DNA from 2 places in the Stenotrophomonas sp. X genome. Region 2 is predicted to be linked to the other one. Evidence: riboswitches for the same ligand, from Rfam matches in the RefSeq annotation. Region 2 holds a riboswitch; the other holds the start of a gene.
The links. A riboswitch is a leader RNA that binds a small molecule or an ion and turns the genes downstream of it on or off. The one in region 2 is predicted to bind glycine.

Region 1: another riboswitch for glycine. It lies ahead of gcvP (aminomethyl-transferring glycine dehydrogenase); the one in region 2 lies ahead of ACZ75I_RS17470 (trimeric intracellular cation channel family protein).

What each region holds. Positions count from the first base shown of each region.
Region 1 is NZ_CM146756.1:3,120,128-3,135,253, forward strand. Features, by position in the region: gene ACZ75I_RS14530 (ArnT family glycosyltransferase) at 1-977, shown strand, start outside; gene ACZ75I_RS14535 (phosphatase PAP2 family protein) at 1,091-1,858, shown strand; gene ACZ75I_RS14540 (phosphoethanolamine transferase) at 1,855-3,504, shown strand; gene ACZ75I_RS14545 (M2 family metallopeptidase) at 4,222-6,186, shown strand; gene ACZ75I_RS14550 (hypothetical protein) at 6,314-6,706, opposite strand; gene ACZ75I_RS14555 (siderophore-interacting protein) at 6,790-7,686, opposite strand; gene ACZ75I_RS14560 (multidrug effflux MFS transporter) at 7,828-9,054, opposite strand; glycine riboswitch at 9,353-9,455, shown strand; gene gcvP (aminomethyl-transferring glycine dehydrogenase) at 9,518-12,385, shown strand; gene ACZ75I_RS14570 (VOC family protein) at 12,478-12,888, opposite strand; gene ACZ75I_RS14575 (amino acid permease) at 13,117-14,484, opposite strand; gene ACZ75I_RS14580 (helix-turn-helix transcriptional regulator) at 14,567-15,126, opposite strand, start outside.
Region 2 is NZ_CM146756.1:3,798,892-3,814,017, reverse strand. Features, by position in the region: gene ACZ75I_RS17530 (endonuclease) at 1-116, opposite strand, end outside; gene ACZ75I_RS17525 (co-chaperone GroES) at 428-715, shown strand; gene groL (chaperonin GroEL) at 797-2,446, shown strand; gene ACZ75I_RS17515 (DUF6445 family protein) at 2,584-3,195, shown strand; gene ACZ75I_RS17510 (serine hydrolase domain-containing protein) at 3,266-4,426, opposite strand; gene ACZ75I_RS17505 (aspartyl protease family protein) at 4,495-5,418, opposite strand; gene ACZ75I_RS17500 (response regulator) at 5,525-6,232, shown strand; gene ACZ75I_RS17495 (sensor histidine kinase) at 6,265-7,563, shown strand; gene ACZ75I_RS17490 (MarR family winged helix-turn-helix transcriptional regulator) at 7,635-8,135, shown strand; gene ACZ75I_RS17485 (DNA alkylation repair protein) at 8,132-8,872, shown strand; gene ACZ75I_RS17480 (hypothetical protein) at 9,058-9,315, shown strand; gene ACZ75I_RS17475 (3-deoxy-7-phosphoheptulonate synthase) at 9,611-10,684, shown strand; gene ACZ75I_RS17470 (trimeric intracellular cation channel family protein) at 10,891-11,508, opposite strand; glycine riboswitch at 11,593-11,696, opposite strand; glycine riboswitch at 11,710-11,799, opposite strand; gene ACZ75I_RS17465 (GIY-YIG nuclease family protein) at 11,840-12,115, shown strand; gene ACZ75I_RS17460 (nuclear transport factor 2 family protein) at 12,260-12,691, shown strand; gene ACZ75I_RS17455 (hypothetical protein) at 12,695-13,147, shown strand; gene ACZ75I_RS17450 (NAD(P)/FAD-dependent oxidoreductase) at 13,228-14,508, opposite strand; gene ACZ75I_RS17445 (NYN domain-containing protein) at 14,632-15,126, shown strand, end outside.

The sequences.
Region 1 (15,126 bases), 680 kb from region 2:
AACTGCAGGCCTACGCGCATGAGCTGTTGTTCAAGCAGACCGGTACCCGCTATGCCAACGCCTGGCACCATCGCCAACCGGCCTGGTACTACCTGCAGGTGATCCTGACCCTGTGGCTGCCGGGCAGCCTGCTGCTGCCGCTGCTGTTCAAGCCGTGGTGGCGCCGCATCCGCCGGGGCGACCGCCGGCAGTGGCTGCTGCTGGGCTGGGCGCTGCTGGTGCTGGTGTTCTTCAGTGCCAGCCCGGGCAAGCGCGAGGTCTATGTGCTGCCGATGCTGCCTGCGATGGCACTGGCGGTTGCGCCGTTGTTGCCGGGCTTGCTGCGCCGGCTGTGCGTGCGCCGCTATTTGTTCGGCTACAGCGTGGTGCTGATGCTGGCCACCGGCGTGCTCGGCGTGATGCTGATGACCGAGCACCCGTGGGCCTTGGCGCAACTGGAACGCCGGGCCATGCCCGATACGCTGCTGCCGGTGCTGGGTGATGGCCTGCTGACCTTCGCCATCGCGCTGGCCACGTTGGCCGTCTGGTTGCGGGTGCGCCGCGCCACGACACTGGTGCTGCTGACCCACGGCATGCTGTGGATGCTCTACGGCCTGGTGCTGATCCCGGCACTGGATCCCTACGCATCGGCATCGGCGCTGATGCGCCGCGTCGGCGCGCGGATCGGTCCGGACGCCGAACTGGCGCTGGTCGCCTGGCGCGAGCAGAACCTGCTGCAGGCTGACCGCCCGGTACGCGAGTTCGGCTTCAAGCGGCCCTGGGCCGAGCAATGGCACGATGCCGGCCCCTGGCTCGCCGAAGCGCCGGACAAGCGCTGGCTGCTGGTGCTGGACGAGGCGATGAGTCCCTGCGTGGATCCGGCCAAGGTGATCGACATCGGCATGGCCAACAGGAATCGTTGGCAACTGCTTCCCGGTACGGCCTGGGACCCGCAATGCCACGCCGAACGGGCCGGCTCGACCGCCGAAGAAGACTGAACGTTGACTCGTGCCGGGGAAATCATTAACCCGGCGCGAACGAGCGTCCGACCCTTCTCCGACATGCAGGTGACGAGCATGGCTGCGGATTCCCGAACCCACCTTCCCTCAGCATGCCCGTTCGTCCCCTTGATTCGATCGCGCCGCTTGCGACATCGCCACTGGCGTCAAGATTCGCCGTAACTCACTTTTGGCTGCCTGTCGCAATCGGTCTGCCCGTGTTTGCGCTGCTGATGGGGTTCGGCGGCGACCAGTGGGTGGCCGATCACCTGTTCCGCCTTGAGGGCAGCCGATGGGTGCTACAGGACGCCTGGATCACCCGCAGCGTCGTGCACAAGGCCGGTAAATGGTTGAGCACTGCGGCGGCGCTGGTCGTGCTCCTGCTGTGCTTCCATCACTGGCGTAAAGGACGCGATCACACCCTGCGGTGGGCGCTGCTTTATGTCGTACTTGCCCTGGCGCTGGGCACCGGCGTGATCTCCCTGCTGAAGTCGCTGGTGCCGATGGAATGCCCTTGGGACTTGCTGCGCTACGGCGGCCACCAGCCATTTATCGGGCTTTTCACCGCACGCCCCGCTGGCATGGCCGCGCAGGCCTGCTTCCCGGCCGGGCACGCCAGTGCCGGCTACGCCTGGCTGTGCCTGTACTACTTCGCCCTGCTATGGCGCCCGTCGTGGCGCTGGGCCGGGTTGTGGATCGGCCTCGGCGCCGGTTTGGTGTTCGGCATCAGCCAGCAGCTGCGCGGAGCGCATTTCCTTTCGCATGACGTCGCCACTGCATTGATCTGCTGGCTGCTTTCGCTCGGCCTCTATCTGATCGTCAAGCGCGTCCTGACACACCGTCAACTGAACCATGCCAACCGCCAGGAGGCAAACGCATGAGCGCATCGGTCCAACGGCCCGCCCGCCTCCCCGCCCTTGCGGGTCTGCGCCACTGGCGGCCGCAGCTGTCCACCGAAGCGCTGATCGCGCTGACCAGCCTGTTCTTCGCGGTGGCCGGCAATGGCCTGTTCTGGCACAGCGCGATGGCCAGCCATCCAGGCAGCCTGCGCTACGCGCTTTCGCTGCTGCTGTTGCTGCTGGGTGCTCACGGCGTACTGCTGGGCATCCTGGTCTGGCGCTGGAACGCCAAGGTGGTGATCAGCCTGTTGCTGCTGGTGACCGCATTCGCCGCGCACTACATGAGCCGCTACCACATCTACCTGGATGCGGACATGCTGCGCAACGTGCTGGCGACGGACCCCAAGGAAAGCCGCGAGTTGATGACCGTGTCGCTGCTGTGGCCGGTCCTGTTGCTGGCCGTGTTGCCGATGGCGGTGTTGTGGCGCGTGCAGCTGCGTCGCCGCAGCTGGGGCCGCAGCCTGTTGTGGCGTCTGGGCTTCCTGCTGGTGGCCGCGGTGACCGCCGTCGGCGGCGCGTTGATCTCGTTCCAGGACGTCTCGGCACTGATGCGCAACCAGCGCGAAGTGCGTTACCTCGCCACTCCGGCCAACGTGCTGCTGGGCATGCCGCGTGCGCTGCGTGGCGACAACCCGGTGCAGCGCGCACCGAAGCTGCCGATCGGCACCGACGCCAAGGCCACTCCGCGAGCGCCGGCCAGCAAGCCGCGCCTGCTGGTGATCGTCATGGGCGAGACCGTGCGTGCGCAGAACTGGGGCCTCAACGGTGGCCGCAACACCACCCCGGAACTGGCGCAGGCCAGCGTGATCAATTTCCCGGACATGCATTCCTGCGGCACCAGCACGGAGGTCTCGCTGCCGTGCCTGTTCTCGCCGTGGGGCCGCCACGACTACGACGAGAAGAAGATCCGTGCGCACCAGTCGCTGCTGCACGTACTCAACCGCGCCGGCATCGCGCCGCTGTGGCGTGACAACCAGTCCGGCTGCAAGGGCGTGTGCGAGGGCCTGGACTTCCAGTCATTGTCCGACGCCACCACACCCGGCCTGTGCGCCGATGGCCGCTGCATGGACGAGATCCTGCTGCAGGACCTGGCCACCCAGGTGCGGGCCAAGCCCGGCGACCGGGTCGTGGTGCTGCACCAGCTGGGCAACCACGGCCCGGCCTATTTCGAGCGCTATCCGCCCGCGTTCCGCCGCTTCACCCCGACCTGCGACACCCGTGACATCGGCCGCTGCTCGCGCGACGAGATCACCAACAGCTATGACAACGCGGTGTTGTACACCGATCATTTCCTGAGCAAGACCATTGCTACCCTGCAGGGCATGCAGGATTACGACACGGCGATGATCTACCTGTCCGACCATGGTGAATCGCTGGGCGAGAAGGGCCTGTTCCTGCATGGCGTGCCGTATGCGATCGCACCGGCCGAGCAGACCCGCGTACCGATGACGATGTGGTTCTCGCCGGGCTTCGCCAGCAGCCGTGGGTTGGACCTGCAGTGCGTGCGCAAGCGTTCGGCGGCCTATACCGACCACGACAACCTGTTCCCGTCGGTGCTGGGCCTGATGCAGGTTAAGACGGCGCTGTACGAGCGCGATCGCGACGTGTTCGCCAACTGCGAAGGTTGAGGGGTGTTTGGCAGGGCTTGCAGCCCTGCACCTGCGGTAGTGCCGGCCGCTGGCCGGTAGCCTCGACAGCGACAGCGACAGCGACAGCAACAGCAAAAGCTGGCATTCCGTGGATTGGCGGGGTGGGTCCGGTTGCGGGGGACGCAGCAAGTACGTCCATGTAAGCTCGGTCGCCGCATTCATGCGGCTCACGCCCCCGCAACCGGACCCACCCCGCCTTCGACAGATTTTCGCGATCTGTCGGAACGACGCATTGCCCTGGTGGGTGTCGACCTTGGTCGACACAGTAGATCCACGCCATGCGTGGATGACCCATTCGATATCTGACAGATGTGTCGACCAAGGTCGACACCTACCGACAGCACACGGAATCTGTCAGAGGTGGGGCGGTGTCGGAGTGCGGGGTGTCAGCCGCATGGGCCCGAGGCATGCCTCGGGCGGGTTGGGCAGGACGCCCAACCCCGGTCTTGCCGTGTGCGCAGGAAAGCGCACACGAGCAAGCGGCTGCCAAGCCTACACGGACGTACTTGCGGCGTCCCCGCACTCCGACACCGCCCCGCCAAACCACGGATCGCCCGCTGTTGCTGCTGCTTCGGCCTTTGCCCTTGCTTGAAAGCCTCTGCGGGTGCAGGGCGCAGCCCTGCCGACTTCCGCCACTTGCGGTGGCAGCGACGGCCCACTAGCCTTCGGCCGTCGTTCACCACCCAAGGACCGCCCGTGAAACACCGTCATCTCCTGCTGGCCTCGGCAATCGCCGCCGCCACGCTGGCCCTGGCCGCCTGCAAGAAGGAAGCTGCCCCAGGCACCGATACCGCCAGCAGCAGCGCTCCGGCCGGTGAAACCGCCGACCAGTTCGTGGCCCGCATCAATGCCGAATTCAAGGCCGCTTACCCGGAGATGACCTCGGCGCAGTGGCTGTCCTCCACCTACATCAACGGTGATTCGGAACGCATTGCGGCCAAGGCCAACGAGCGTTCGCTGACCCAGCTCAACAGCTGGATCGAACAGGCCGCCAAGTTCGACGGCAAGCCGATGAGCGAGGACAGCAAGCGCGCGATCCACCTGCTGAAGCTGATGTCCTCGATGCCTGCACCGCGCGACCCGGCCAAGCTGGCCGAGCTGACCCAGATCGCCACGCGCATGGAAGGCAGCTACGGTGCCGGCAAGTACTGCACCGATGCCAATGATCCGAACTCCTGCCGCCAGCTGGGCGAGCTGGAACAGGTGCTGGCGCGCAGCCGCGACTATGACAAGCAGCTCGACGCCTGGCAGGGCTGGCACAGCACCACCAAGAGCATGCGCGGCGACTACCAGAAGTTCGTCGGCCTGGTGAACGAAGGCGCCAAGGGCATGGGCTTTGCCGATGCCGGCCAGATGTGGCGCAGCGGCTATGACATGCCGCCCGAACAGATCGGCCCGGAAACCGACCGCCTCTGGGAACAGGTCAAGCCGATGTACGAGCAGCTGCACTGCTACGCACGCGGCAAGCTGGACAAGACCTACGGCAAGGACAAGGCCGAAGTGGGCAACGGCCTGATTGCCGCGCACCTGCTGGGCAACATGTGGCAGCAGGACTGGTCGAACCTGTGGGACCAGCTGGAACCGTACCCGGGTGCCGGCAGCCTGGACATCACCGCTGCACTGGAAAAGCAGTACCAGACCAACCTGAGCGCGGCGCTGGCCAAGGCCGGCAAGGACGCCAACGTGGCGGCCCAGTACAAGGCGCAGCGCGAAGCCGAACTGCGTACCGCCAAGCAGATGACCGAACGCGCACAGGACTTCTATGTGTCGCTGGGCATGCCGTCGCTGCCGCAGTCGTACTGGGAACGCACCCAGTTCATCAAGCCCGACGACCGCGATGTGGTCTGCCACGCCAGCGCCTGGGACATGAACATGGAAGGCGATGTGCGCACCAAGATGTGCATCAAGCCGAACGAAGAGAACTTCACCACCATCTACCACGAGCTGGGCCATATCTATTATGACCTGGCCTACAACCCGCTGCCGCCGCTGTTCCAGGGCGGTGCCAACGATGGCTTCCATGAGGCGATCGGCGACACCATCGTGCTGGCGATGACGCCCAAGTACCTCAGCTCGATCGGCTTGGTCGATGCACCGACCGAGAGCCGCGAAGCGGTCATCAACAACCAGATGCGCATGGCGCTGTCGGGCGTGTCGTTCCTGCCGTTCGGGCTGATGATCGACCGCTGGCGCTGGGGCGTGTTCGATGGTTCGATCACCGCCGACAACTACAACAAAGCGTGGTGGGACCTGAAGGCCAAGTACCAGGGCGTGGCCCCGGCCAGCACCCGTGGCGAGGAATTCTTCGATCCGGGCGCGAAGTACCACGTGCCGGGCAACACCCCGTACACCCGCTACTTCCTGGCCCGCATCCTGCAGTTCCAGTTCTACAAGGGCCTGTGCGATGCGGCCGGCTACAAGGGCCCGCTGCACGAGTGCACCTTCTACGGCAACAAGGAAGCCGGCCAGAAATACTGGGCGATGCTGAGCAAGGGTGCCAGCCAGCCGTGGCAGGCCACGCTGAAGGAGCTGACCGGCACCGACAAGCTCGATGCCGGCCCGATGATCGAGTACTTCACTCCGGTCAACGAGTGGCTGAAGCAGCAGAATGAAGGCCAGATGTGTGGCTGGCAGGCCAACGCGGCCCCGGCGGCGAAATGAGAAAAGGGGCGGATCCGCAAGGATCCGCCCCTTCTCCGTGTTGTAGAGCCGAGCCATGCTCGGCTGCGTTTCCACCGTGCTGCGCACGGCAAGCCGAGCACGGCTCGGCTCTACAGATTCGGCGCGATCAGCTGTCCTTCTTCGCCGCCATCGCCGCGGCCAGTTCCGCCTTGAATTCCTCGAAGGTCTGGCCCTTCTCTTTCGCTTCGGCATGCGCGGCGTCGCGCAGCGCATCGGAGTACATCAGGCGCACCGGCGTGCCGTTGCGCTCGTGCAGTTCACCTGCCTGCATGATCAGCGCCAGTACCTGTGCGGCGGAGTCACTGTGGCCGGCGATGCGGCCGTCCATACCCAGCACCCATTCGCCGTCGCGGCGCACGACACCGGCCAGCAGGGTGCGCTGCGCGTCGCGCAGTTCGGCATGCGGCTCCACCGGCGAGGCCTGGGCAGCGGCCTTGTTGGCGGCCTGCTTTTCCTGGCGACGGCGCTGGTCGCGGCGGGTCTTGGAGCTGGTGGACATGGTGCGGTACCGCTGCGAAGGGGGGCGCAAGGATAGCGCACCCCGCCCGCAGCGCTGCTTCACGCGTGCTCGATCCAGTCCGGTCAGTCCAGCACCTTGCCATGCCGCCAGTAGCCCATGAAGGTGATCGCGCGGCGGTCCAGCCCGCAATCGCGCACCAGGTGGCGGCGGATCGCCATCACCGCCCCCGCCTCACCCGCCACCCAGGCATACAGCGGACCGGCCACACGGGTATCGGCCTGCTCCCAGAGGATCTGCGTATCGACGTCGATCTCCTCCAGCGCATCGCCGGCAGCCACGCTCGAGGTCGCTGCCAACCGCGCCTGGACCGCCTGCAGCAACGGCTGTCCGTAGGCGGCCTGCCCGCGCGGCAGCCAGACCAGCTCGGCGCTGGAGGGCGCCTTCAGGTGCACCGCATCACCGGCCTGCGCCACCTCCAGCAGCGCCAGCGTGCGCGGTGGGTCGACCATGGCCGCCAGTTCCTCAAGAATGCCAGCCACCGCCGGTAGCGCGGTTTCATCGGCCACCAGCAGCACCTGGCCGACGCCGGCCGGCGGCCTCCATTCCCAGCCTTCGCTGCTGTCGGCACAGTCGGCATCGGGGGCCAGCAGCACTACGCGGTCGCCCGGTCGCGCGTGGATGGCCCAGCGCGAGGCCGGCCCGGTCTCGCCATGCAGCACGAAATCAACATCGACTTCGCCCAGCTCTGCACGCAGCTGGCGGATGGTATAGGTGCGCATCGGCGGGCGCTGATCGTCCGGCAGCGCCCGGTAGCGGGGGTACCAGTCCTCGCCGCTGGGCACCTGTGGCAGGTCCTGCCCGGGCAAGGGGAAGAACACCTTGATGCGCTGGTCCGGGCCTTCGGTCTTCATCCGCGCCACGTCGGCGCCGGTGAACACCATGCGGTCCAGGGAAGGGGAAAGAACGCGGCGCTCCTTCAGCGCCACCTCGAACAGGCGGTAGGTCTGCTGCGCAGCCATGGCGAAACCTCATGCAACGACATTGGGTCGGCTGGCTGTCGTGCACCCACGCACCGGCTGGCTGGAATGCCCAGCCTAGTCCGGCCGTTCCCTGCCGCAAGTGTTTCGGGCATCGCGGCCCACCCTACCCCTGCGCGCTGCTCAGTGACCCGTGCAGGCTGCCCGCGCCGCGCGCTCGCGCTGGTGTTCCCAGTACCAGAACACGAAACCGGCGCCGAAGAACGCCGCCTGGCCCAGTGCCAGGTGCAGCGGGCTGCCGCTCAGCAGTGGTGACACCACGCCGGCCACCACGGTGCTGATCATCAGCTGCACGAAGGCCTGCAGCGACGAGGCCAGGCCGCGCTGATGCGGGTACATGTCCAGCACCGCCAGCGCCAGGATCGGGAAGATCAGCGCCATGCCCATGCCACCCAGGAAGATCGGCAGTACCGCCCATGGCAGCACGAACTGTGGCGACAGCACCACGTAGCCAACGTTCAACAGCACTGACAATGCGCACAGGCCGAAACCAATGGAGACCTGGCGGGTGGGCGTGGTGTGCCCGGCCATGCGCCCGGACAGGAATGAGCCGGTGGTCATGCCGCCGATGGTCGGGATGAACAACCAGGCGAAACCGCCCTCGCCCAGGTGCAGGTGCTGCATCACGAACACCGGCGCCGAGGAGATGTACAGGAAGATTCCACCAAAGCCGATGCTGCCGGCCAGTGCCAGGCGCAGGAAGCGAGGGTTGAAACCGATGCGCACGTAATCGCGCATCAACGCGCGCGGCGACAACGGCACGCGCGCTTCGACGGGATGGGTCTCGGGCAGGTAGCGTGCAGTGGCCGCCAGCAGGACCAGCCCGAACACCACCAGGAACCAGAAGATCAGCGGCCACCCCGCGCCACTGAGCAGGATCCAGCCACCGATGATCGGCGCGATGGCCGGGGCGATGCCGAACAGCATCGACACCTGGCTCATCAGCCGCTGGGCATCGTGGCCGTGGTACAGGTCGCGGATCACCGCGCGGCCGACGATCATGCCGACACCCGCCGACAGGCCCTGCAGCGCACGGAACGCCAGCAGCGTGGTCAGGTCGGTGGACAGCGCGCAGCCCACCGAGGCGCCGACGAACACCACCAGGCCACCGAGGATCACCCGCTTGCGGCCCCAGGCGTCGGACAGCGGACCGTGCGCCAGGCTCATCAGGCCGTAGAACAGCAGGTAGACGCTGATGGTCTGCTGCACCGCCACCTCGTCCACCGCCAGGCGCCGGGCCAGCTGCGGGAAGGCCGGGAAGATGGTGTCGATCGAGAACGGGCCGAACATGGCCAGGCCGGCAAGCAGCAGGGCCATGCGGCGGGTGGAGGGAGCAACAACGGCGGTCATGAGAAAGGCGTCCGGCAGGGCCATGCGTGGCACGCACGGCGGGCGCCGGTCCCCTTCTGCAGGGACGGCGCCAGATGAAGTCGGGTATCCGGCCATCATAGGTGGGGATTGCGCCCGATGCCATGCAGCGATGCACAAAACGCACGTCCGGGCCATCGGCCATTCAGCCGCGGGGCCGTGCCGGGAGGCGGCCCGCGGGCCCGCAACGGGCTATAATCCGCCGGCAACACGGTGGGAGAAGCGGAACACCGCTGCCGAAGGCGCAACGCCCGTAATCGCTCAGGCCCGATACCACCCGTAACAGAACTCTGGAGAGACCGGTTCGATCCGGCGCCGAAGGGGCACGAAGCTGCGGTTTTCCGCGCTTCCAAACTCTCAGGCAAAAGGACAGAGGGGCGCCCCGCAGACCGCCGACCGGCGGCTTGTGCCCGTGCGTGTGCCCTTTCCTGACGGATCCTTCGCCATGTCCCAGAACACCCCTTCCCTGCGTGAGCTCGAGCACCACAATGCGTTCGTCGAGCGTCACATCGGCCCCAACGATGCCGAGATCGCGCAGATGCTCGACGTCGTCGGCCACGCGTCGCTGGATGCGATGACCGATGCCATCGTGCCGGCCAAGATCAAGTCGCCGGCGCCGCTGGCGCTGCCGGAGTCGATGACCGAAGTGCAGGCACTGGCGAAGATCCGCGCGATCGCCGACAAGAACACCGTGCTGCGCAGCTTCATCGGCCAGGGCTACTACGGTACCCACACCCCGAACGTGATCCTGCGCAACATCCTGGAAAACCCGGCCTGGTACACCGCCTACACCCCGTACCAGGCCGAGATCTCGCAGGGCCGCATGGAAGCGCTGATCAACTTCCAGACCCTGTGCGCCGACCTCACCGGCATGGAGATCGCCAACGCCTCGCTGCTGGACGAAGCCACCGCCGCCGCCGAAGCGATGACCCTGGCCAAGCGTTCGGCCAAGTCGAAGTCGGACACCTTCTTCGTGCACGACGCCGTGCACCCGCAGACCCTGGAACTGCTGCGTACCCGCGCAGAACCGATGGGCATTGTGCTGCGCGTCGGCACCCCCGCCGAAGCACTGGAAGCGGAAGCCTTCGGCCTGCTGCTGCAGTACCCGGACACCTTCGGCCAGGTCGGCGACTACAAGGCGCTGGTTGATGCCGTGCACGCGCGCGGCGGCCTGGTGGCCGTGGCCACCGACCTGCTGGCACTGACCCTGCTGGCCGCCCCGGGCGAATGGGGCGCGGACATCGTGGTCGGCAACAGCCAGCGTTTCGGCGTGCCGTTCGGCTTCGGCGGCCCGCACGCCGCGTTCATGGCCTGCCGTGACGCCTACAAGCGCTCGATGCCGGGCCGCCTGATCGGTGTCTCCATCGATGCCCAGGGCAACCCGGCCTACCGCCTGACCCTGCAGACCCGCGAGCAGCACATCCGCCGCGAGAAGGCGACGTCGAACATCTGTACCGCACAGGTGCTGCTGGCGGTGATGGCCTCGATGTATGCGGTCTACCATGGTCCGGAAGGCCTGACCCGCATCGCCCGGCGCACCCACCGCCTGGCCTCGATCCTGGCTGCGGCACTGCGCAACGCCGGCGTGCAGGTCGGTGGCGACTTCTTCGACACCCTGCACATCACCGGCGTGCATGCCGATGAGATCCACGCCAAGGCACGCGCCGCCGGTTACAACCTGCGGGCGATCGACAGCGACTCGGTCGGCATCAGCCTGGACGAGACCGCCACCCGCGCCGACGTGGTCGCGCTGGCCGCCGTGTTCGGCGCGCAGGCCGACGTCGATGCGCTGGACGCCAGCACCGCCGACGCGCTGCCGGCCGGCCTGCTGCGCCAGTCCGCGTTCCTGACCCATCCCGTGTTCAATACCCACCACAGCGAGCACGAGCTACTGCGCTACCTGCGTTCGCTGGCCGACAAGGACCTGGCGATGGACCGCACGATGATCCCGCTGGGCTCGTGCACCATGAAGCTCAACGCCACCGCCGAGATGATCCCGGTGACCTGGCCGGAGTTCTCGCAGATCCACCCGCTGGTGCCGGCCGACCAGGCGCTGGGCTACAAGGAACTGATCGACACGCTGGAAGCGATGCTGGTCGAATGCACCGGCTACGACGCGGTCAGCCTGCAGCCGAATTCCGGCGCACAGGGCGAGTACGCCGGCCTGCTGGCGATCCGTGCCTACCACCGATCGCGCGGCGAAGGCCACCGCGACATCTGCCTGATCCCGGACTCGGCGCACGGCACCAACCCGGCCTCGGCGCAGATGTGCGGCATGAAGGTCGTGGTGACCAAGACCGATGCCAACGGCAACGTCGACGTCGAGGACATCCGCCTCAACGCCGAGAAGTACAGCGACCGCCTGGCCGCGATCATGATGACCTACCCGTCCACGCACGGCGTGTTCGAGGAAGAGGTGGTCGAGATCTGCGAGATCATCCACAAGCACGGCGGCCAGGTGTACACCGACGGCGCCAACATGAACGCCCTGGTCGGCGTGGCCAAGCCGGGCAAGTGGGGTTCGGACGTTTCGCACCTCAACCTGCACAAGACCTTCTGCATCCCGCACGGCGGTGGTGGCCCGGGCGTGGGCCCGTGCGCGGTCAAGGAGCACCTGGCCCCGTTCCTGCCGGGCAAGCTGGGTGACAACGGCCCGGTCGGCATGGTCAGCGCGGCCAGCTTCGGCAGCGCTTCGATCCTGCCGATCAGCTGGATGTACATCGCGATGATGGGCCGCGAAGGCCTGCGCAAGGCCACCCAGGTCGCGCAGCTCAACGCCAACTACATCGCCAAGCGCCTGGCTCCGCACTTCAAGACCCTGTACACCGGCCGCAACGGCCTGGTGGCGCACGAGTGCATCCTGGACGTGCGCCCGCTGGAGAAGACCAGCGGCATCGGCGCCGAGGACGTCGCCAAGCGCCTGATCGACTTCGGCTTCCACGCCCCGACCCTGAGCTTCCCGGTCGCGGGCACGCTGATGGTCGAACCGACCGAGAGCGAGTCGCTGCACGAGCTGGATCGCTTCATCAACGCGATGATCCAGATCCGAGAGGAAATCAGCGCGATCGAAGACGGCCGCCTGGACCGCGAGGACAACCCGTTGAAGAACGCGCCGCACACCGCCACCGCGGTGACCGCCAGCGAGTGGACCCACGCCTACCCGCGCGAACTGGCCGCCTTCCCGCTGGCCAGCCTGAAGCAGAGCAAGTACTGGCCGCCGGTGGCACGCGTCGACAACGTGTACGGTGACAAGAACGTGATGTGCGCCTGCATCCCGGTCGATGCCTACAAAGATGATGAAGTCGAGGCTTGATTCCTCACTGCATCGATAAAGAAAACGGCCCGCGCAAGCGGGCCGTTTTCATGAGGGCGTGTGAACCAAGGTCCACACCCACAATTACCCGATCACGGGTCCGGCATCTGTCCCAGGCTCAACTGCCACGATACGCCGAAGCGGTCCTGCACCCAGCCATAGCGGTTGCTGAAGTCGTAATCACCCACCGGCATCAACCAATGGCCGCCCTCGCCCAGCACGCGTGCCGCACGCTCGAACTGCTCGGCACCGGAGCACTCGACGAACAGCGAGATCGACGGGCTGAAGGTGAAGTCGTGCACATCCAGGCTGTCGAAGCACAGGTAGTGGGTGCCACCGAGCAGGAAGATGGCCTGGCGGACCTGTCCGGGTACGCCGGCGCCGGCCTCCTCGGGGTGGCGTTCCAGGGCCAGCAGGCGGAAATCGGCAAAGGCTTCGGCGTACAGGGCCAGCGCGGCCTCGGCCTGGCCGGTGAACATCAGGAAGGGACGGCTGCGCAGCATGCGGTACTCCTGGTCGACGGGCCGCTGGCGGCCCACACGATCAGGATGGCACGGCGGATGTATGCCGGCTGTAGAGCCGAGCCCGCGCTCGGCTGGCGGCCACGCGAACAGCAGCCGACCACAGGGTCGGCTCTACAGAAACTACAGCAACCGCAGCCGACCACAGGGTCGGCTCTACAGAAGCTACGGCAACAGCAGCCGACCGTAGGGTCGGCTCTACAGCTTCAGTCACGCCTCGCGCATGCGCCGGGCGATGGCGCTGCCGGCGGCGATGGTGGCGGTCAGCGCCACCATCGACAGGAACTGCAGGCGGGTGTGCGCCTCGCTCAGCAGCAGGCCGAAGATCAACGCCAGGATCGCCAGCGCGCAGCAGGTCAGCCACGGGAAACCGGCCATGCGGAATGGCAGCCGGGTACCCAGGCGATCGGCGCGGCGGCGCAGCACCAGCTGCGAAACCAGCGACAGCGTCCACACCAGCAGGCAGGTGGAACCGACGATGTTCAGCAGCACCGGCAGCACCCGGTCCGGGAACAGCAGTTCCATCACTGTGGCCGCAAAGCCGAACAGCACGCTGGCCAGCACGGCGATGACCGGCACCTGCCGCGGATCGGTCCAGCCCAGCACGGCCGGTGCTTCGCGGCGCTGCGCGAGCGAATACATCATGCGCGAGGCGCCGTAGAGGTTGGCATTGAGTGCCGACAGCAGCGCGATCACCGCGATCAGGGTGATGGCGGTGCCGGCGCCCGGAATGCGCGCGATGTCCAGCACGGCGGCGAACGGTGACTTCAGTGCTTCGCTGGTCCAGGGCACCACGGCGATGATCACGCTCAGCGAGCCGATGTAGAACACCAGGATGCGCCAGGCCACAGTACGGATGGCACGGGCGATGCTGCGTTCGGGATCTTCGGTTTCGGCCGCCGCAACGGCGACGATTTCGGTGCCGCCGAAGGCAAAAACGACAACCAGCAGCGCCGCACCGATCCCGGCCAGGCCCTTCGGTGCGAAACCGCCGTGTCCGGTGAAGTTGCTCAGGCCAGGTGAGGTCACCTGCGGCAGCCAGCCCATCAGCAGTGCCACGCCAATGGCAATGAAGGCCAGGATCGCCGCCACTTTCAGGATGGCGAACCAGAATTCGAACTCGCCGAAGTTCTTCACCCCGAGCAGGTTGATCGCAGTGAAGAACAGCATGAAGGCCAACGCAGCCATCGGCACCGGCACCACCGGCCAGACCGTGGCAAGCAACCCGGCCGCACCGACCGCCTCGGCGGCGATCACGATCACCAGCTGCACCCACCACAACCAGCCGACCGTGGCGCCAGCGGTGGCGCCCATGGCATCGGCGGCGTACACCGAGAACGCGCCGCTGGTCGGTTTGGCCGCCGCCATCTCGCCCAGTGCGTTCATCACGATGATCACCAGCGCGCCAGCGACCAGATACGAGACCAGAACGGCCGGACCGGCCGCCTGCACACCGACGCCCGAGCCGAGGAACAGGCCGGCGCCGATGGCACTGCCCAGGCCCATCATGATCAGCTGACGGGGCTTGAGCGAATGTCCGAGGCGGGACGGCGAAGCGGTCGGAATCGAATTGGGCATCGGCGGGGCTGGCGGCGGGCTACAGGGGCGACACCTTACCCTGTCCCAGGCCCGCGGGGATAGGCACAGCGCAGCAGGGGGCTCAGGCCAGTGCGGGCTCGCCGACGTTGCCGCCGATCCGGGCGCGATAGGCGCGCGGCGAGAAACCGGTTTCAGCCTTGAACTTGCGGGTGAAGGCGCTCTGGTCGCTGAAACCGCAGGCCTGGCCGATGCAGGCAATGCTGTCGTCGCCATGCAACAGGTGCATGGCCATCTGGATCCGCAGCCGGGTCAGCACCTGCTGCGGGGTCATCTGGAACACTTTGCGGAAACTGCGCTCCAGCTTGGACAGTGAGAAGCCGGTGATGTCCAGCAGGGTCTGCATGCGCACGTTCTCGGCGTAGTGCGCGTTGAGGTGGGCCAGCGCCAGCCGCAGCTGCTCGTACTGGGCGCCCAGGCTGTCCTTCTGGCCCAGGTCGCGGGAAATGCCGATCAGGCCCTCGATGGCGCCATCGACCAGCAAAGGGCGCTTGCAGGTCAGGCACCAGCCCGGTTCGCGGTTGGCGAACAGGTGCAGCTCCATCAGGTTCTCGATCACCTCGCCGGACAGCACGCGGGCGTCCTGGTCGACATAGTCCGCGCTGAGGCCGGTCGGGTAGATCT
Region 2 (15,126 bases):
TCACCGGCGGCGGTGCTGTCGTCGTAGTGCAGTTCATTGATGAAGACCTCGGCCTGGACCGGCGCGGCGGCCAGCGCCAGCAGGCAGGCGGCGGCAAGCGGGGACAGCAATCGCATCGACTACTCCTTGTGATTGGGAATGCCTGACCGAGCCTAAGGCCGATCCAGTGACACTTTGTCGTAAATGAACGTCAGATATCTGACAGTGCGACGCTTGTCACCGAAATTGATCTGGACCGACGCCCTGGCCGAGGCGCGCGGGCGAAAAAATTTTTTCATTCCGCCCTTGAAAGGGGGCGGCAGGGCTCCATCTCTGCCCTGCTCCCGACGTTGTCGGGTTTCTTCACGTGCGGTTCTGGCACTCGCCTGGGGTGAGTGCTAACATCGCCGGACTTTTTTAGACCAATCAATCACTTAAGAGGTCTCCTATGAGCATCAAGCCGCTGCACGACCGCGTTGTGGTCAAGCCGATCGAAGCCGACGAAATCTCCGCCGGTGGCATCGTCATCCCCGACTCGGCCAAGGAAAAGTCCACCAAGGGTGAGGTCGTGGCCGTCGGCCCGGGCAAGCCGCTGGACAACGGCAACGTGCGCGCGCCGTCGCTGAAGGTCGGTGACAAGGTCATCTACGGCCAGTACGCCGGCAGCTCGTACAAGAGCGAAGGCGTCGAATACAAGGTCCTGCGCGAAGACGACGTGCTCGCCGTCATCGGCTGAGCCCCGGCGCGACCTGTTTCAACCTGATCCCAAACTCCCAGCCGCCGGGCATCGTCCGGCGCTACCAATGAGGTAAATGCAATGGCTGCCAAGGATATTCGTTTCGGTGAAGACGCCCGTTCGCGCATGGTGCGCGGCGTCAATGTTCTCGCCAATGCCGTCAAGGCCACCCTGGGCCCGAAGGGCCGCAACGTCGTGCTGGAAAAGAGCTTCGGCGCCCCGACCATCACCAAGGACGGCGTCTCCGTCGCCAAGGAAATCGAACTGGCTGACAAGTTCGAGAACATGGGCGCGCAGATGGTGAAGGAAGTCGCGTCGCGCACCAACGACGATGCCGGCGACGGCACCACCACCGCCACCGTGCTGGCCCAGGCCCTGATCCGCGAAGGCGCCAAGGCCGTTGCCGCCGGCATGAATCCGATGGACCTCAAGCGCGGTATCGACAAGGCCGTTTCGGCTGCCGTCGCCGAGCTGAAGAACATCTCCAAGCCGACCGCCGACGACAAGGCGATTGCCCAGGTCGGTACCATCTCGGCCAACTCGGATGAGTCGATCGGCCAGATCATCGCTGACGCGATGAAGGAAGTCGGCAAGGAAGGCGTCATCACCGTTGAAGAAGGCTCGGGCCTGGACAACGAGCTGGACGTGGTCAAGGGCATGCAGTTCGACCGCGGCTACCTGTCGCCGTACTTCATCAACAACCAGCAGTCGCAGACCGCTGACCTGGATGACCCGTTCATCCTGCTGCACGACAAGAAGATCTCCAACGTCCGTGACCTGCTGCCGGTGCTGGAAGGCGTCGCCAAGGCCGGCAAGCCGCTGCTGATCGTCGCTGAAGAAGTCGAAGGCGAAGCGCTGGCGACCCTGGTGGTCAACACCATCCGTGGCATCGTCAAGGTCGTGGCCGTCAAGGCCCCGGGCTTCGGTGACCGTCGCAAGGCGATGCTGGAAGACATGGCCGTGCTGACCGGCGGCACCGTGATCTCCGAAGAAGTCGGCCTGTCGCTGGAAAAGGCCACCATCAAGGACCTGGGCCGCGCCAAGAAGGTGCAGGTCTCCAAGGAGAACACCACCATCATCGACGGCGTCGGCGACAAGGCCAACGTTGATGCACGCGTGGCGCAGATCAAGACCCAGATCCAGGACACCTCCTCGGATTACGATCGCGAGAAGCTGCAGGAACGCGTGGCCAAGCTGGCCGGCGGCGTTGCCGTGATCAAGGTCGGCGCCTCGACCGAAATCGAAATGAAGGAAAAGAAGGATCGCGTCGACGACGCCCTGCACGCCACCCGTGCAGCCGTTGAAGAAGGCGTGGTCCCGGGCGGCGGCGTTGCCCTGGTCCGCGCGATCACCGCGCTGGCCGGCCTGAAGGGTGCCAACGAAGACCAGAACCACGGCATCCAGATTGCCCTGCGTGCGATGGAAGCCCCGCTGCGCGAGATCGTGGCCAACGCTGGCGACGAGCCGTCCGTCATCATCAACAAGGTCAAGGAAGGCACCGGCAGCTTCGGCTACAACGCGGCCACCGGCGAGTTCGGCGACATGCTGCAGTTCGGCATCCTGGACCCGACCAAGGTGACCCGTTCGGCCCTGCAGAACGCGGCCTCGATCGCCGGCCTGATGATCACCACCGAAGCCATGGTTGCCGAAGCTCCGAAGAAGGACGAGCCGGCCATGGGCGGCGCTGGTGGCATGGGCGGCATGGGCGGCATGGGCGGCATGGACTTCTAAGTCCACGCCTCCGGCGGTCGTTGCCGGCCTTGGTCGGCACGCCTTCCCGATGTGATGTAAAGAAGAACCCCGCCGCAAGGCGGGGTTTTTCGTTGCCCGGTTGCCGTCGCCGCAGTGCATCGCTACGCTCGGTGACCATGCCTACCTCGTTCATCGTCGTTGACGACTTCCTTTCTCCCGCCGATGCGCAAGGGTTGCGCCAGGCGGCACTGGGCCTGGACTATCCCGTCCAGGAGGGCGCATTCCCCGGCCGCAATTCACAGCAGCGGCTGGAGTTGGAGGGACTGTCCGGTGCGGTCTCGCGACTGGTCAACGAACCGCTGCGGCCGGTCAACCCGCTGCAGTCGCACGGCAAGTTCCGCCTTACCCTCGCCGGCGACATCGGCCGCGCCAAGGTACACGCCGACCACTCGCACTGGTCGGGCATTCTCTACCTGAGTGCACCGGAGCACTGCGAGGGCGGCACCGAGTTCTTCCGCCATCGCCGTACCGGCACCGAGCGCATGGCCCTGGACGCGGCGGAGCTGGCCGCATTGGGCTACGCCGACGGCGGCGACATGCATCGCGACATCATCGAGCGCGACAGCAACGACGACAGCCAGTGGGAAATGACCATGCGCATTCCGATGCGCTTCAACCGGCTGGTGCTGCTGCGGCCCTGGTTCTGGCACACCGCCGGGCCAGCGTTCGGTGATCGACCGGAGAATGGCCGGCTGGTATACCTGATGTTCTTCGAGCAGGCGCGCTGAGGAGTGCCATCCACGCATGGCGTGGATGCTCCCCCCTGGCCGCGTTCGCCATGCAGGCGTGATCGCACCCTCATTCGACGAATGCCTTCGCCGCACCATACTCCCACTGCCACGGCACGCCGGTATCGCCCAGTACGAATGCCACCAGTGCCGGGAACGCAGCTTCCGCCCGTACATCGTTGCCCAGAATCACCACGCAGCGTTTGTGCCGTTCGATGCACACCAGCGTGTTGCCGACCGCATCGTCGTGGCCGCCCTTGTAGAAGCCTGCGCCCTGCGGGCCGCGGAACGTCACCACGCCCAGGCCCGCGGCCAGATCCTTGCGTTGCTGCGCCACGGGCAGCTCCGGCTGCAGCGTGGGGAACTGGCTGGCGGTGGTGATCGGCAGCTGCGGCCGCACCAGTTCCCTGCGCATTGCAGGCGACAGCCCATCGCCGCGGACATAGCCGGCGGCGAAGCGCGCCATGTCGGCGATGGTGGTATCCATCGAACCGGCCGCACGCACGCGGCTGCGTTCATCGTGCGGCTCGGCCGTGCCTTCCGCTGTCCAGCCATCGGCCAGGTTGGCGGCGAAATCCTCACGCCACATCATGCTGGTGCGGACCATGCCGAAGCGGTCGAATACCTGCCGCTGCATCAATGCACCCACGTCCTGGCCAAGCCGTCCACGCTCGATCACGAACTGCAACAGGATCAGCCCTTCGCCGGAATAGCCGTAGCGGCTGCCGGGATCGAAGTGGAACCTCAGCCGGCCATCCGGTTCGAGAAAGCCGAAGTTGGCGAAGCCACTGGAATGGTTGAGCAGCAGGCGCGGGGTGAGCTGGCGCCAGCGCGCATCATCGGCCAGTACGCTGTAGTCGGCGTACTTCTTCGGCTCCGGCGGGTAGTCCGGCAGCGGCTTGTCCAGCGCCGTGGCGATGCTGGCGTCCAGCTCGATCCGCGCATCCTGGGCAAGCTGTGCGACCAGGTGGCCGAACGCCATCTTGGTCAGCGAGGCGGCGTACATCACGGTATCGGTGCGCAGCGGCTCGCCTGCGGCGTTGCGTTCGCCGTAGGCGGCCACGTGTACCACCTTGCCGCCATCGATCACCGCCAGCGCCATCCCGCGCGCATGGGCCGCCTGCATCAGCCGCTGTGCTTCGGCATCGATGCGCGCGGGCGAGGGTAGCGGCGGCGCGGCCAGCACGGCCGGCGGGAGCAGCGTCAGCAACAGCAGGACAGCACGGCGCATGCGTGGAACTCCTGGCGGGACGTGGCGCGATGCTACGCCTGCCAGCTCCCGCCGTCATGCGCCAGACGTCAGCCGGGTCGGCGCAGGCAGATCCGCGCGGCACCCGCACCGATGTCCACCTGGCCACCGCGCATCGCGTCGGCACCGAGGATCAAGGCCGGTCGCGCCTCCAGGCCGATCGCCCTGAACACCGGCAGTTCGCTGATCCGGACCTCCATCGGCGGGTGCTGCCAGTTGCCGCCGGTCATGCCGGGCAGGGTGTACAGCCAGGTTGCCTGTGCACCGCCACCCAGCCCCTCGGTGCCCTCTTCACGTGCACGCACCCGAGCATCGCTGCCGTCGGTGCGCAGGCCCAGTGCGCGGGCTGCTTCGGCGTTGAGGACGGTCTGCGCGGCACCGGTGTCGACCACGGCGATGGCGTCCACGCCGGGCGTACCCAAGGCAAGCGTGATGAAGCCGAACTGGCGCAGGCCGTCATCGCGGCCGGGCAGCGCATTGGGTTGGCAACCCGGTCCTTCCAGGTCCAAGCCGCCGGGTGTCCACAGCGCCAGTTGATTGCGGCCGAAGTCCCAACGGGTGTCCCAGCGCCCGGTCAGGTCGTTGCCGATCAAGCCGTCAATGGCCGGATCATCGCCCTTCGCCAGCGATGACAGGTCGACCTGCATGCCGCTGGCCTTCAATTGCCAACTGCCCAGCTGCCACGCTGTGCTGCGCATGCGCTGCAACCGCGCCGCCTTCGCGCTCGCGCCCTGGGCCTGCGACATTGCCGCTTCCGCGTCCTGCAAACCATAGCGCCGCACTACGCGTGCATCGACCAGGGTTGCCCCGGCGGCACTGTCGACCACGAAGCGCAGCGGCTCTGAACGCCCGTCCAGCGAGACGGCCACTGCCGGATGACCGCCCTGCATCCACATCGGCAGGACGTGCTCGGCGGCATCGGAGGCGAGCGCCGGCAAGGGGATGGCGAACAGGGGTAGCAGGAACAGGCGCAAGGGGAGACTCCGCAGTGATCGTGGGCGACCATTGGCGCGCAGCGGCGTATCACCGCGATATCGGCGTTGATACCGTCCTGATACACAGGTGCGGGATACTGGGCGAATGAACACTCCCATCCGCGTCATCGTCGTCGATGACGATGCCAGCATTCGTGACGCCATCGCCGACCACCTGCTGCTGCACGGCTACCAGGTCCGTGTGGCGGCGGATGCAACAGCGCTGGACGTGTTGCTGCAGGTTGAACGTCCTGACCTGATCATCCTCGACTGGATGATGCCCGGTGAGGATGGCCTGTCGGTTTGCCGCCGGCTGCAGGCGCGGGCGATCCCGATCCTGATGCTGTCGGCGATGGGGGCCGCGCCGGATCGCGTGATCGGCCTGGAGATGGGCGCGGACGACTACCTGGCCAAGCCGTTTGACCCGCGCGAGCTGTTGGCGCGGGTACGCGCGCTGCTGCGCAGGCAGGACAAGCTGCGCGCACAGGTGGCCAGCGAGCTGCGGTTTGATGGCTGGCGATTGCTGCCTGACCAGCGTCGCCTGTTCGCGCCGGATGGCGCCGAACTGGCGCTGAGCCGCGGTGAATTCTCCCTGCTGCTGGCACTGGCTGAACGTCCCGGGCGGGTGCTGGCGCGCGAACAGCTGCTGCAGTTGAGTCGCGGCGAAGCCAGCGACAGCGTGGACCGTGCCGTCGACCTTGCGATCAGCCGCCTGCGCCGCAAGCTCGGGCAGGCCGCGTCCGGCGCTGAAGCCCTTGTGCAGACACTGCGTGGCGAAGGGTACCGCTTCAACGCGGAGGTAGGGGTGTTGTGAGCAGCCGGTGGTCAACCACCCGCTGGATCGCGATGCTGGCCTTGGCCAGCCTGCTGCTGGCAACCCTGGTCAGCGTGGCGGTAGTGGGGTGGATGCCCCGGCCCGCGCCGCCACCGATGCGGCTGGACCATGCGATGCAGGTGCTGCGTGGGGAACAGGCGCCGGCGCCACTGGGATTGCATATGTCGACGCAGGACGCGCCACCCCGGGGCAGCGCCAGTGACTGGCTCACCCAGTTGGCGGCGCTGCAGATGGACCTGCCGGCCAGGAATGTACGCCTGGTGTGGACGGGGCAGGGCAGGGCGCCCGATGTGCAGGTCATCGAGGGTGGCGCGGTACTGGACGCCTCCGCTCGTGCTGGCGTGCTGAAATCGCAGGCCGCGTTGCTGACCGCCATGCAGTGGCCGCCGTTCGAACTGGGGATGCGGCAAGCCGATGGCCGATGGCGGGTGGTCGGCAGCGACCACAGTGACCTGGCGGCCTGGCGCCGCCAGGTGATGCTCGCCCTGCTGGGCGGTGCGATCCTGCTGGCCCCTCTGGCGGCGTGGGCGGCGATCCGGTTGGGGCGCCCGCTGCGACGCCTGGCTGAAGCCAGCGCACGGGTCGACCTGCAGGCCGAAACGCCATTGCCTGATGACGGTCCACGCGAAGTGCAGGTACTGGCCACAGCGATCAGCACCGGTCGCGAACGTCTGCGCGCCCAGGCACGGGACATGACGCATATGCTGGCGGCCGTGGCGCATGACCTGCGCACGCCCTTGACCGGCCTGCGCCTGCGCGCGGAGTTCGCTCCCGCGCCACAGGCCGCCAGGATGGTGGCAGACATCGAGCGCATGGATACGATGATCGAGCAGGTGCTCGACTACGCACGCGGTGAGCTGCAGCCGTTGCAGATGCGGATGCTGGATCTTTCAGCGCTGCTGGAGGACTGCGTGCAGGCGGCGCTGCTGCGCGGGGTCGACATTTCCCTTCAGGGCCCGGATACGTTGCCGTGGCATGGCGATGCGCTGCTGCTCCGGCGCGCGGTCGACAACCTCATCGACAACGCCGAGCGCTACGCGGGCGCCGTGGAGCTGTGGGTCGCCATGGCGGGGGATGGAGTGCAGCTGGACGTGATGGACCGCGGCCCTGGCATCGCCGAGATCGATCGCGCACGCCTGCTGCAACCGTTCCAGCGCAGCGAGGGCTCGCGTAGCCGCGCCACCGGGGGCGCCGGACTTGGACTGGCCGTGGCTGCCAACGTGGCGAAGCGCCACGCGGGCGAACTTCAGCTGTTGCACCGGGAGGGCGGGGGGCTGATCGCGCGGCTGCTGCTGGGACGCACTTCCTGAGTCAACTCCGATTTGCTTCCACTGGCCACTCCTCCATATGATTAGGCGCCTAATCATTCAGTGAGGAAAGGATGATCGAAGCCAAGCATCAGGCGTTGCTGGAGGAAGCGCAGCGGCGCGGCCACGCCAACATCGCGCAGCTGCGCCTGTGCTTCCAGCTGCTCTCGCTGTCCTCGTCGATCGATCGCGACTGCGCTACACGGTTGGCACCGCACGGGCTCAGCGAGGGTCGCTTCATCGTGCTGTTCCTGCTGCACGGGGCCGGCGGCGCACTGGCGCCGCACGCGCTGGCCGAGCGCGCTGGCGTGACCCGGGCCACCATCAGCGGCCTGCTCGATGGCCTGCAGCGCGAAGGCCTGCTGCAGCGTCGCAGCGATGACGAGGATGGCCGTCGTCTGCAGATCGTGTTGACCGCACCGGGCAAGCGTTTGGCCGAGTCGCTGTTCGAGCGGCACACTCAATGGATCAGCGGCCTGTTCAACGGCCTGGATGCTGATGAACGGCAGCAGCTGTCACAACTGCTGCACAAGGTCTGGCAGCGCACGGACACCGGGCGGGAAGCCGCCGCATGAGCACGCCCATTCCCGCGGAACGGCTGCGTGCACTCAACAGCGGTAGTGCCGCTGCCACGCATCTGGCCGAATGCCTGGCAGTGGATTTCGCCGCGCTGTTGCAGGCGGTGGCACCTGTGCTCGAGCCGGAAGCGCTGCAACGTATGCGCGATGCCTCCGGCAAGGGCATCACCCAGCGCATGGCGCTGGCGGCGCGGTTGCTGCACGAAGCCGGGCAGGGTGATCCCGCGCACTGGCAGGCACACGCATCAGACACCGTGCGTGGCTGGGCCTGCTACCTGATTGGCGGCGATGCCGGCGCGGCGCTGCCGGCCAAGCTGCGGGCGATGCGTCCGCTGGCTGACGACCCGCACTTCGGCGTGCGCGAATGGGCATGGCTGGCGCTGCGCAGCGACATCGTTGCCGCACCGTTGCAGGCGCTTGAGTACCTGCAGGTGTGGACGCAGGAAGCATCGCCTTACCTGCGCCGCTTCGCCTGCGAAGCGCTGCGCCCACGAGGCGTGTGGTCCACGCATATCGCGCTGTTCAAGCAGCATCCAGAACTCGCGTTGCCGATGCTGGAAGCAATGGCCAACGACCCGGAGCGCTACGTGCAGGACTCGGTCGGGAACTGGCTCAACGATGCCGGCAAGACTCAACCGCAGTGGCTGCGTGAGCTGTGCGCGCGGTGGCAACAGCAGCACCCGGGCGATGCCAACGCCTACATCCGCAAACGCGCCATGCGCTCGTTGCGGTAGTACCGGCTGCAGGCCGGCAATCTCATCAACCTCAAGGAAGGCCTTCCATGTCCTACACCCTCATCGAGCTCTACACCGCTCTGCCCGCCTTGTAGCAGCGCCTCCGGAGGCGCATGGCACATGCGCCTGTCACCCGGACGCGGTAAACAGGACATTGCCCATGTCCATCCGCAGGGAAGTTGATCATGCAGAGCACGCTCCAGGTAACGCTGTACGGCCCACAGGGCGATACGCCGGCACTGCAGCTGCCGCAGATGGAAGGGCCCTCGGTGGCCATCCCGGAAGCGGTACTGCGCCGGCTGGTGTCCGATCTCTACACCACCCGTTCCCTGCTCAATCCCGAGCAGCTGGACGAGGCCCGGCAGGAGCTGGACCGCGTGCTGGAGCGCTGGGCCGACATCCACGAAGGCCTGCTGCTGGACGTGGAAGTGCATGGCAGATGAGCGACCTTGCACGGCGGCCACCGCGTGGGCTGCGCGGTCAGGCGCATCACTGAACCGCGCGCCCAGTTGCGGATGAAACATTTTGCACTGCGCAAAAGCTGTGCTATCAATAGATCCCATGAACGCAGCCGCCACCCGCTTTTACTGGTATTACTTTCCGAAGCCACTGGCGGAGGAAGGACTGCGCTCACCCTGAAGAAAGCTTCAGACGCATTCCCGAAAGCCGCCAGCGAACCTGGCGGCTTTTTTCATGCCGCCACGCTGGGGACCCCCAACGTTCCGGAGATCTCCTGCAATGCCCCCGCACACCGACGACCTGCGTATCCGCACCATCGAACCGCTGACACCGCCCGCCCAGCTGCTGGCGATGCTGCCCTGTGACGATGAGGCTTCCGACACCGTCAGCGCCTCGCGCGCGGCCCTGCACCAGATCCTGCACGGCCGTGACGACCGCCTGGCGGTGGTGGTGGGCCCGTGCTCGATCCATGACCCCAACGCCGCCATCGAGTACGCCCAGCGCCTGAAGCCGCTGCGCGACGCGCTGGCTGGCGAGCTGGAAATCGTCATGCGCGTGTACTTCGAGAAGCCGCGCACCACGGTGGGCTGGAAGGGCCTGATCAACGACCCGGACCTGGACGGCAGCTTCAGGATCGACAAGGGCCTGCGCATCGCCCGTGGCCTCCTGCGCGACATCAACAAGCTCGGCCTGCCGGCCGGTGTTGAATTCCTCGATGTGATCTCGCCGCAGTACATCGCCGACCTGGTGGCATGGGGCGCGATCGGCGCACGCACCACCGAAAGCCAGGTGCATCGCGAGCTGGCTTCGGGGCTGTCGTGCCCCGTCGGCTTCAAGAACGGCACCGATGGCAACGTGAAGATCGCCGCCGACGCGGTGGGTGCGGCATCCAACCCGCATCATTTCCTGTCGGTCACCAAGCAGGGTGGCACTGCCATCGTGTCGACCACCGGCAACCCGGATTGCCATGTGATCCTGCGCGGTGGCAAGCAACCGAACTACGACGCTGGCAGCGTGGCTGAGGCCTGCCAGGTGCTGGCCAAGGCCAAGCTGCCGGCGCGCCTGATGATCGATGCCAGCCATGCCAACAGCCTGAAGAACCCCGAGAACCAGCCGAAGGTGATCGACGACATCGCCGCTCAGATGGAAGACGGCGAACAGCGCATCGTGGGCGTGATGATCGAGAGCCATCTGGTCGGGGGCCGCCAGGAACTGGTGGAAGGCCAGCCGCTGGTCTACGGGCAGAGCATCACCGATGGCTGCATCGACTGGGACACCACCGTGACCGTGCTGGAGCGACTGGCTGCGGCCGTGCGTGCCCGTCGTGAAGTGAAGGTGTCCGAAGCGGCGTGAATGAAGCCGCCTGATGGCGGCACGTGTGTGGATGGCGGCCAGCGCCTGCGGGGGTGCGGCCGCGATCAGGGCCGGCCGGAGTTGGAGACCGGCCCATCTGCACCGGCGATGCGCCTGGCGCTGCGCATGAGCGACAGCGCCAGGTACATCGCCGGGGTGGTGCAGTCGATCCGCGCCCAGCATGGAACCCCAGGCGAACGCGAACCTCAATGCACTTCGTCGTGGTACACGAACTTCGGCATTTCCCAGCGGTAGTGGATCGCCAGCAGGCGCAGCGCGAAGCCGCCGCCGAGGCAGCACAGGATCGCGGTGGCGTCGGCCACGCCCCAGTGCAGCAGCAACAGATACGCCGCGCCGGTCAGCAGCGCGATGATCGCGTACAGCTCCTTCTGGAAGATCAGCGGCACCTCGTTGCAGAGGATGTCGCGCAGCACGCCGCCGAACGCCCCGGTCAGCATGCCGGCGATCAGCACGATCGGCATCGCATGGCCGGCTTCGCGCGCGATCGAGCAGCCGATCAGGGTGAAGGCGATCAGGCCCAGTCCGTCGAGTACCAGGAAGGTGCGGCGGAAGTGGTGCATCCAGCGTGCAACCCAAGTGGCGATCAGCGCCGCGCATACGGTGAACCCCAGGTACTCGGGATGCTTCACCCAGCCCAGCGGATAGTGGCCGAGCAGGATGTCGCGCAGTGATCCACCACCGAGGGCAGTGACACAGGCGATCATGACCACACCGAACAGGTCCATGCGGCGACGGCCGGCAGACAGTGCACCGGTCATGGCTTCGGCGGAAATGGCAATCAGGTAGATGATGGACAGCAGCATGGAACAGGCTCCGGGCGCGGTGGGGCCGGCCATGCGCGACTACCGCCACTGCCTGCGCAATGACGGGATGACGATGACCGGTGCCGCTCCCGCTGTCCTTTTGCCTGAGAGTTCAGCGGCGTTGGCCGCGTGCCCCTTCGGCGGATCGTCCCGGGCATGCCCGGTGACCTCTCTCCAGCTCGGCGAGTCGAATGCATGGTTGGTGGGATTCCAGCCCACCGGCCTGAGCGATCATGGGAGCCTGCGCCTTCGGCGGGCGCCAGCGCGGCGCCTCTCTCCTGCATTCGGGCGCCAGTATATCCGCTGCAGTGCAGCACGGCATAATCCAGGCATGGCCCCTTCCGCCCGCCCGTGGTTTCTGTACCTGCTCGAATGCCGCGATGGCAGCTATTACGCCGGCATCAGCACCGACGTGGACGCGCGTTTCGCCGCCCACCAGGCCGGCAAGGGCGCGCGCTACACCCGGGCCCGGCCACCGCTGCGCGTGCTGGCCGTGCGCGAATACCCGGACCGGGCCGCCGCCTCACGCGCCGAGTGGCAACTCAAGCAGCAGCCCCGCGAACGCAAGCTGGCCTGGCTGCAGGCGTTGGATCCTGCGCTTCTGTAGAGCCGAGCCCACGCTCGGCTGTTGTTGCTGCTGCCTGATGGTGAAGCCGAGCATGGGCTCGGCTCTACAGTAGATCCACGCCGTGCGTGGATGGGCTACCCGGCCCATGCGATGATCGCCCCGCGCCCAGAGCTGGAGACCCGGATGTCGACGATCGCCCTGCTGTTCGCTCTTTCCGCCGCAACGAGCCCTGCCGCCGACCCGGCCACCCTCGCGGCCATCGAAGCCACCTGCCATGACTACGTCGATGGCCAGCTGGAGGCGGACCCACAGCGCGTCGCCCGTTCCCTGCACCCGGACCTGGCCAAGCGCGCTGTGCTCGGCGATACACCCGACGAACGGCTGGGCCTGCGCCGGATGTCGAAGGAAGAACTGGTCTCGTTGACGAAGCAGGGCGCGTTGAAGACCCCGAAGGATCAATGGGATCGTCGCTGCACGGTGCTGGACGTGACCGGCAACGCGGCCTCGGTGCGGCTGGAGACCCCGTGGTTCGTCGACTACTTCCACATGGGGTGCTTCGACCAGCGCTGGGTCATCGTCAACGCGTTGTGGTACCCGAAACCGAAGGCGCAGTGAGCGATGCGTGCCGCCGGCAAAGCATGGATCTCCGTCGTCGTCCTGGTTGCCGGCATCGCGCTGCTGCCTGGCCTGCTGTACCTGCTCGGGCTGGCATTGGCAGGCGGTCGGCCGAAGCCAGTCGACCGTGCGCCCAGTGGTGTGGCTGCGTGCAGTAGCGAGCCACGGGCGGGGTATCAGCCGATGAACCCCTGGCGCTTCACCGCCCAGTTCTTCGACAACGACGCGATGAAGAAGGTGCCTGAAGTGGAGCGGGAGGCCTTCTGGATTGCCCGGCGCCACCTGTGGCGGCAACCGCAGCGCGGCATGCTGCGCTGGCAGCTCAGCAGTACCGCATTGACGATCTGGATCACCCGGCATTGGAGTACTGCGCAGATTGCCGACACCGCGAGGAAGGAGGACTTCTGCCGGACCTGGTCGAAACGGCGGGTGTCCGGTGGCGCGATGAACCAGTAGATCCACGCCATGCGTGGAGAGTGTTGACGAGGTCAGAGCCCTTTCCTGCGGAAAGGGATCCGACCCCGTTGCGTGCAGTCCTACCGCCTCGGCCGCCGGTCATCCCGGTCATCACCGAAGATGATGCGCGCACTGCGCTGGTAGCTCCAGTACGCGACCGCCCAGTTCAGCAGCACCACGATGCGGTTGCGGAAGCCGATCAGGAAGAACACGTGCGCGGCCAGCCAGAACCACCACGCCAGCACGCCCGACAGCTGCAGTCGGCCCAGGTGCACGATCGCGGCCATGCGGCCGATGGTGGCCAGGTTGCCGTAGTCGGCGTACTTGAACGGACCGGGCTCGGGCTTGCCGTGCAGCCGTGCGCGGATCACCTCGGCCACGTACTTGCCCATCTGCTTGGCGGCCGGTGCCACACCGGGAACCGGCTTGCCGTCGGCCTGGCTCAATGCGGCCAGGTCGCCGGCCACGAACAGCTCCGGGTGATCGGGCAGGGTCAGGTCCGGTTGCACCGGCACGCGTCCGGCGCGGTCCAGTGGCACGTCCAGCGTGCGCGCCAGCGGTGAAGCGGCCACGCCGGCGGCCCAGACCACGGTGCGCGCCGGTATGAACTGTTCGCCGAGCTTGAAGCCCTGGCTGTCGATGTCGCTCACCGGGGTTCCGGTCAGCACTTCCACGCCCAGTTTTTCAAGTTGGCGGCGCGCCTTCAGCGAAAGCACATCCGGGAACGAGGACAGCACGCGCGGCCCAGCCTCGACCAGCCGCACCCTGGCGCTGGCCGGGTCGATGTGGCGGAATTCGTTGCGCAGCGTGTGGCGCGCGATCTCGGCCAGGGTGCCGGCCAGTTCGACGCCGGTGGGACCACCACCGACGATGGCGAAACTCAGCCACGCCGCCTTCTTCGCCGGGTCCGGTTCGGCCTCGGCGCGTTCGAACGCCAGCAGCAGCTTGCGGCGCAGCGCGATGGCATCGTCCAGCGTCTTCAGGCCGGGCGCATCATCGGCCCACTGATCGTTGCCGAAGTAGGCGTGGGTGGCGCCGGTGGCCAGCAGCAGGCTGTCGTAGTCCAGCGTGCTGCCATCGGCCATGCGGATCTGCCGCGCCTGCTTGTCGATGGCCACCACTTCGCCGAGGCGGACTTCCACATTGCGCTGGTGGCCGAGGATGTGGCGCAGCGGTGCGGCGATATCCGGCGCGGACAGGCCGGCGGTGGCCACCTGGTACAACAGCGGCTGGAACAGGTGATGGTTGCGGCGATCGACCAGGGTGATGCGTATGCGCTCGCGGGCCAGGGCACGGGTGGCCCAGAGACCGGCAAAACCGCCGCCGACAACGACCAGGTGGGGAACGCGTTCGCGACTCATCGACTCACTCCAGTGGGGGCATCGGGGGAAGCGCCTGGCATCTTCGCACGGCGGCCACCTGTCACGTCAGCGCCGGCCCGGATCGGCGATACTCGGGTTCAGGCAACGGCCCGTGAGGAGCCCATGAGCGAACCGGAAAAGCGCATCGCCCTGTTGATCGACGCCGACAATGCGCCGGCCTCGAAGATCGACGAGGTCCTGGCGGAAGTCGCCCGCTACGGCGTGGCCAACGTGCGCCGTGCCTACGGCAACTGGAAGAGCCCGCGACTGAAGGGGTGGGAAGCGGTGCTGCATGAGTATGCGATCCGCCCGATCCAGCAGTTCGCCTACAGCAAGGGCAAGAACGCTTCGGACATGGCGATGGTGATCGATGCCATGGACCTGCTGTACGCGCGCAACCTTGATGGCTTCGCCATCGTCTCCAGCGATGCGGACTTCACCCCGATGGTGATGCGCCTGCTGACCGATGGCGTGAAGGTATATGGCTTCGGCGAGAAGAAGACGCCCGAGCCATTCGTCAATGCGTGCTCGAAGTTCACCTACCTGGAGGCACTGGGCCAGACCCATGCCAGCGTGCCGGATGCCGAACAGGCGTCCAGCGAGCAGGCCTCGAACGAG